Regions from separate parts of the Bradyrhizobium sp. SZCCHNS3002 genome, predicted to be linked through region 2. Evidence: riboswitches for the same ligand, from Rfam matches in the RefSeq annotation. Region 2 holds a riboswitch; each other region holds the start of a gene.
The links. Region 2 has a riboswitch for S-adenosylmethionine ahead of QW845_RS10940 (O-succinylhomoserine sulfhydrylase). Riboswitches for the same ligand answer to the same signal wherever they lie in the genome.
Positions count from the first base shown of each region.

Region 1: it holds a riboswitch for S-adenosylmethionine, as region 2 does, so the genes downstream of both, QW845_RS31255 (GNAT family N-acetyltransferase) here and QW845_RS10940 (O-succinylhomoserine sulfhydrylase) in region 2, are expected to answer to the same signal.
Region 3: it holds a riboswitch for S-adenosylmethionine, as region 2 does, so the genes downstream of both, QW845_RS33210 (homoserine O-acetyltransferase) here and QW845_RS10940 (O-succinylhomoserine sulfhydrylase) in region 2, are expected to answer to the same signal.

Region 1 covers NZ_JAUHHY010000021.1:110,399-112,659, forward strand. Annotated here, with positions in the region: gene QW845_RS31245 (hypothetical protein) at 1-249, shown strand, start outside; gene QW845_RS31250 (DUF3551 domain-containing protein) at 421-669, shown strand; SAM-I-IV-variant riboswitch at 822-931, shown strand; gene QW845_RS31255 (GNAT family N-acetyltransferase) at 977-1,447, shown strand; gene QW845_RS31260 (serine hydrolase) at 1,954-2,261, shown strand, end outside.
Region 2 covers NZ_JAUHHY010000004.1:269,592-271,852, forward strand. Annotated here, with positions in the region: gene QW845_RS10935 (2'-deoxycytidine 5'-triphosphate deaminase) at 1-888, opposite strand, end outside; SAM riboswitch at 1,001-1,080, shown strand; gene QW845_RS10940 (O-succinylhomoserine sulfhydrylase) at 1,159-2,261, shown strand, end outside.
Region 3 covers NZ_JAUHHY010000026.1:63,895-66,155, reverse strand. Annotated here, with positions in the region: gene QW845_RS33210 (homoserine O-acetyltransferase) at 1-988, opposite strand, end outside; SAM riboswitch at 1,071-1,150, opposite strand; gene QW845_RS33205 (chorismate mutase) at 1,346-2,179, shown strand; gene hisC (histidinol-phosphate transaminase) at 2,217-2,261, shown strand, end outside.

The DNA of each region.
Region 1 (2,261 bases), on a different contig from region 2:
TTTCAAGCGTCAAAGCCCTTCGACACCGGGTTATGGCGCCCTGTATTTTGGGCTTTGGTGGCAGCAGCGGAGCCTGCTCTTTCCTGGCGTCAGCTTAGAAACCTGAGGGACGCCGTCGCAATGGTTGCCTCCGATCACGATGAATTGGTGCATCAGGTATTTGAGAAGCTTTCTGAACCGAAAAATCTTTCGACCGTGAGACGCTACCTCGGCCAACATATCAAGCAGCAGCCGCGCTCCTATTTCTGAGTCATGAGCCGCCGAAGCTAGCTGCGATCGCCTGCTTTTCGTGGAGCAAGAGAGGGTCACCTGACGACGCGGATACCGAAACCCGCCGCGCCTGCGGATGAAGCCCGCCTGGACGTGGCCGCGCCGGCAGACCCTTTCGGATTGGTCAGCCTCATGTCATGATGGCTGATGATGCGCGCGCTTCTCCTCATGACTTCAATCATCGTGCTTGCAACCGCTCCAGCCGCGGCTCAGCGGTTCGATGGCAATGATCCGGTGTGCCTCCAGACATGGGACTGGGGCGGGTCCAGCACGATCGCGTGCCAGTACAGGTCGTGGGAGGCGTGCAGAGCGGGGGCCGCGGGCCTTTCGGCCATGTGCTTGCCGAACCCCTATGCACAGCGCCCGCCTGAGCCGAGCCGCCGTCGGCCTCCCCGGTAGGCGCTGATTGTGGTCTGACAAGACCCCGATCTTCGACGGAGCGGCCATCGTCGGAGCCGACCAAAAGGTTCGAGATGAGCCAGGAGCGGCCACGCGTTGTTCCTCAAACTGGGGGCGTACTTGCCAAGCTCGATAGTGCCCGCTATCGTCAACTCCAACATCAAGAGTTGGGCCGACGCCCAGCGCCAACCTGCTCCCCGAGCAAGGTGGCTTTCTTCCTTCGGAAGAAGATGTGGCCGGTCCGGCAACTAAACGGGACAAGCCACCACGGCGTCATGCGCTCATCTCTTCGAAGAAGGGGACGAGAATGACTGTCGATCGAATCGAAATTGAGCTGGCCGATGCAAGGTCCCCGGACCTGATTAATCTCGTAACCGCGCTGGACGATTTCTTAAACAAGGTCTGCGGGGTGGAGAGGAATCACGGCTCTCCAATTGATCGGCTAGCGCACGACGACACGCAAATGTTTATCGCGCGGATTGCCGGACAAGCCGTTGGCTGTGCAGGGCTGCAGGTGTTCGCGGATGGTACCGGGGAGGTGAAGCGCATGTATGTCGTCACCGAGGCTCGGACAACTGGAATAGGCAGCAGGCTCCTGACGCGCGTTGTGGAAGCGGCCTTGACCGCCAAGCTGTCGGTTCTGCGGCTGGAAACCACGGAATTTCTTCCCGATGCCCAGAGGCTCTATCGGGCGAAGGGGTTCGTTCCGTGCCCAGCGTATGGCCCTTACGTTTCCAACCCGATCAATTTGTACTTCGAGAGATGGCTGACGAAATGATGGTCGAGGGCGATGTGACGACAAGGAATAGATGATCAAGTCTGCTTTTCGATCGTGTTGCACAATCGAGATCGCCTCTCAGACCAGCCTTACATGGGGTGGTTACTCCGCCATCGCTAGCATCCTACATGGTTGAGGTCGAGCATTCAGATGGCACGGAGATGCTTGTGTTATTTTTCTTGCATCGAGGAGGCACGGTTTGCTTTCGGAAAGCTCCCAAGGACAGAAGAGTTGATAGCGCGTGACGATCCTTACCTGTTGAAGAGGTTGGCGTCCTCATCGCCGCGTTGAATAAGGATGAGTAGCGATTTCTCACCAGCCGGTCACACAGTTTGGTCGTAAGGGAGTTCCGTTCGTTCCATGTCCGTTGTGGGCCAACAAGAGACGTCGCCATGAGGATGGTTGGCGGGTATCCAAAGAAAACACTTCAACAGGCGTTCTGCTTAATTCCGTTAATGATTAGTGTGTAGCAATCTGGTCAAGCTCGCAACGGGTGGGATCATCCTATGCATATTCGCCAGATTGTTTTCGCTGTCGTGCTGCTGCTCGGCGCTTTGGTTCGGTTCGAGCATGCCCAAGCTGAAGATGGCTTCCCAGCAGCGGAGTGGGAGCGCGTCACGCCTGCAGAATTGGGTTGGTCAGAAACCGGATTGACCCAAGCGCGATCCTTTTCGGATCAGATTCATTCGAGCGCGGTTGTGATCGTTCAGCACGGCAAGGTCGTGGCCGAGTGGGGCAGTACGACGAAGCCGATGGAAGTCGCTTCAATCCGCAAGAGCATGCTCAGCGCCCTGATCGGCATCGCAGTGTCGGA
Region 2 (2,261 bases):
GAAGAAGCCGGCATAGTGGACGCGGAATTCGCCGACCAGCGGATCGAACGGCACCATCTCCGCGGCGTAGTCCGGCGGCACCTGCACGGCTTCCTTCGAGGCCAGGATGTAGAACTCGCCGGGATCGAGGATGAGGCTGCCGTCGGGCCGTGCCTTGATCGGCTCCCAGAACTCCTCGACCGGATAGCCGGCACGGCGGTCGACGTCGACGACGCCGGTATGGCGCTTGGCGCGGTAGCCGACATAGCCGTTCGCATTGCTGCCTGAGAGGTCGACGGACAGAGCGACACCGCCGGCGAGATCCGCATCATCGCGATCCACCAGCCGCTCGGCCTGGTGCAGCGCGATCAATTCGTCCTCCGACAGGACCGCGTCGCGATAGCGGAAGCGAACTTGGGACAGGCGCGAGCCTTCGCGCAACAGGACCGGAAACGTCTTCGGGCTGATCTCTGCGTAGAGCGGACCGTGATAGCCGGCGCCGATCATGTCGAAGCGTCGCGTGCCGTCGGCGATCACGCGGGTGAACACGTCGAGCCGCCCGGTCGAGCTCTTCGGATTGGCGGCCGCGACGATGTCCTTCGGCAGCGCCAGGCTCTCCAGCAGCGGCACGATGTAGACGCAGTTGGTCTCCAGAACCGCGCCGTCGGCGAGCGCGAACTCGTGCAGCTTCAATTCGTCGATGCGCTCGGCGACGGTCGATCCCGGCCCCGGCAGAAAGCTCGCGCGCACCCTGTAGGCGACGTCGCCGAGCCGCAGGTCCAAGCTCGCCGGCTGGATCTGGCTCTCGACGAAATCATATTCGGGAATGATCAAGCCGGCCTCCGCCATCGCCACGATCATGCGATCGGGGAGGATGCCGTGGGCGTCGGCGGGAAGCGAAAACGGCAAGGCCTGATCCTTTGCAGGCGCCGGAACGGCGGCTTGTGGAGCCAATATAGGGTCTTTTGACCGGTTATCCGATGGCCGGCTTGACGGAAAGGCCGGTTGCGACTATGAGCACCACTTATCCCGTGGTGATTTGAGCCGGCCGGCTTGCAGCCACGTTAAATAAGTCGCTAAACAGGCCGGGGACGAATGTGATCCCGGCCTTGAGGAGTTTTCCCAGGCCGGTTTTTTTGTGTCCATCGCGCCGAGCGCGGTGGTCACGATGGAGGTCACATGTCGAAGTCCCCCGCGAAGGCGCCGGTGTCGTTCGCCCAGTATCGTCCCGAAACCCGGCTGGTGCATTCCGGCACCTTGCGCTCCGAATTCGGCGAGACCGCCGAAGCGCTCTATCTGACGCAAGGTTTCGTCTACGCCACGGCCGAGGAGTGCGAGGCGCGCTTCAAGGGCGAGGATCCCGGCTTCATCTATTCGCGCTTCTCCAATCCGACCACGGCGATGTTCGAGCGCCGCATGATCGAGCTCGAGGGCGCCGAGGCCTGCCGCTCGGCCGCAACCGGCATGGCTGCGGTCACCACGGCGATCCTGGCCCCCCTGCGGGCCGGCGATCACGTCGTCGCGGCCAAAGCGCTGTTCGGCTCGTGCCGCTACGTGGTCGAGGATCTCCTGCCGCGCTACGGTATCGAGTCGACGCTGGTCGATGGGCTCGATCTCGACCAGTGGCAGAAGGCGGTCAGGCCGAATACCAAGAGCTTCTTCCTCGAGAGCCCGACCAATCCGACGCTCGACGTGATGGACATTCCCGCGATCGCCGAGATCGCGCACGCCCATGGCGCGCGGCTGATCGTCGACAACGTGTTCGCCACGCCGATCTGGCAGAGCCCGCTCGCGCTCGGCGCGGACGTCGTCGTCTACTCCGCGACCAAGCACATCGACGGCCAGGGCCGCTGCCTCGGCGGCGTGATCCTGTCGTCGGAAGCGTTCATCGCCGAGCACATCCACAACTTCATGCGCCAGACCGGCCCGTCGATCTCGCCGTTCAACGCCTGGGTCCTGCTCAAGGGCCTGGAGACGCTCGCGGTGCGCGTGCGCGCGCAGACTGAGACCGCCGGCAAGGTCGCCGATTTTCTCGCCGCGCATCCGAAGATCTCGCGGCTGATCTATCCCGGACGCGAGGACCATCCGCAGGCGGCGACGGTCAAGAAGCAGATGCGCGCCGGCTCGACCCTGGTCGGCTTCGAGGTGAAGGGCGGCAAGGCGGCGGCGTTCCGTATGCTCAACGGATTGAGGCTCGCGCGCATCTCCAACAATCTCGGCGACGCCAAGACGCTGGTCACGCATCCCGCAACGACCACGCATCAGCGGCTGACGCCGGACGC
Region 3 (2,261 bases), on a different contig from region 2:
CGTCATGGTCGCCGGCGATGTCGAAATAATCCATCGCCCGCGTCAGATAGAGATAGGAGTTGGCGTCGAAGCGCTCGACGAAGGACGATCCCTGGTAGCGCAGGTAGCTCTCGACCTGGAAATCGGCGTCGAAGGAGAACGTCGGCAGCTCGCGGTCCTGCATGCGGCGGCCGAACTTGCGATGCAAGGCGGCGTCGGAGAGGTAGGTGATGTGCGCAGCCATGCGCGCCACAGCCAGGCCGCGATGCGGATGCGTGCCCTTGTCGGCGTAACGGCCGTGATCCCAGTCGGGATCGGCCATCACGGCCTGGCGGCCAAGCTCGTGGAAGGCGATGTTCTGCGCCGAGTGGCGCGTCGCGCAGGCGATCGCGAGATTGGCGAACACGCGCTGCGGATAGGCCACCGTCCATTGCAGCGCCTGCATGCCGCCCATCGAGCCGCCCACCACGGCGAACAGCGTGTCGATGCCGAGATGGTCGATCAGCATCGCCTGCGCCCGCACCATGTCGGGGATGGTGATGATCGGGAAATCGAGCCCCCACACCTTGCCGGTGGCGGGGTTCAGCGAGGCCGGCCCGGTCGAGCCCATGCAGCCGCCGATCACGTTGGAGCAGATGATGAAATAGCGGCCGGGATCGAGCGGGCGGCCGGGGCCGACCAGCGTCTCCCACCAGCCGGGCTTGCCGGTGACGGGATGGCGGTTGGCGACGTGCTGGTCGCCGGTCAGCGCGTGGCAGACCAGCACCGCGTTCGACCGGTCGGCATTGAGCTCGCCGTAGGTCTGGTAGGCGATCTGGAACGGCGACAGGTCGACGCCGCAATCGAGCCTGAGCGGCTTGTCGGCGCCGAACTGCGCCACCGGCGAGCTCGGATGATCGACCTCGTGCGAGCGCTCGTCGGGCGCGACCGTGCGCAACGCGGATGTAGGCGTCGCGGATTTGGACGTCGCAGATTTGGACTTCGGCGTCAGACCTGTCATGTCTCTCACCCCAGCCTTCCGGCCAGGGCTCCCGAACCACGTGACACATCAGGCCATGAAAAACCCGGCCTGAACTGGGGTTCGGCCGGGATCGATAACGTCCCCGGCCTGTTTAGCGAGTTTTTTAACGTGGCTGCAAGCCGGCCGGCTCAAATGACCACGGAACGGGCAGAAACTAGTCCCGCGGGCGCTATTCGTCAAGGCAAGCTGGGGTTGACCGTTGGTCGGGCGCTCCGCCGCAGGTCAGCCAAGCCTGGATGGCGCAAGGTAAACTTGCTGTTGCGCAGGTCCGCGGCATCGGAGAGAACGGCATCCGTTCCTTTGGCCGCAGGTTTTCCCGTGGCCTCGCGAAGAGTGACACGGACCATGTCGAACCCGCCGCCCGCCCCGCCCTCGCTCGCCGATCTGCGCAAGGAGATCGATGCCATCGATGAGCAGGTCCATCAGTTGCTGATGAACAGGGCCGACATCATCGACCGGCTGATCAAGGTCAAGAAGACCCAGGAGGTCGGCTCGGCGTTCAGGCCCGCGCGCGAGGCCGACATGATGCGCCGCCTGGTGCAGCGCCATCGCGGCATCCTGCCGCTCGACACCGTCGAGGGGATCTGGCGCGTGATCGTCTCGACCTTCACCTATGTGCAGGCGCCGTTCTCGGTTCATGCCGACGTGTCGGTCGGCGAATCCGCGATGCGCGATTCCGCCAGGTTCCATTTCGGATTCGTGGTGCCCTACGTGCCGCATTTCAGCGCGCAAGCCGCGGTCGAGGCTGTGGCGCGCTCGAAGGGCGATCTCGCGCTGGTGTCGACGACCTCCGGCCATACGCCGTGGTGGATCACGCTCGAGCCCGTGGGCGCACCGAAGATCATCGCGCGGATGCCGTTCATCGAGCGCGCCGACCATCCCGCCGCGCTGCCGGTGTTCGCGGTGTCGCGCGTCGCCGACGATGCGCTGGTGCTCGAGGTCGAGACCTGGAGCATCCGCGTCTCCGGCTGGAATGCGCAGGTGTCGCGGGCGCTGTCGCCGCTCGCCGACGTCATCGCGGTGCCCGATACCGCCTTCGACGGCGCCGCACTGCTGGTATCGATCGAGTCGCCGTCGAACCTCGACAAGATCAGGGCTGCCCTGATCGCGGCGGGCGCCTCGGTACGCTCCGCCGCCCTCGTCGGCGGCCATGCGAAACGCTATACGGTTCCGAGCTGAGACGCCCTGCGCCAGTGATGATTTTCCGGAGTTGACGATGAACCGCCCCGTGCCGAACCCCGGCATCCTCGATATCGCGCCC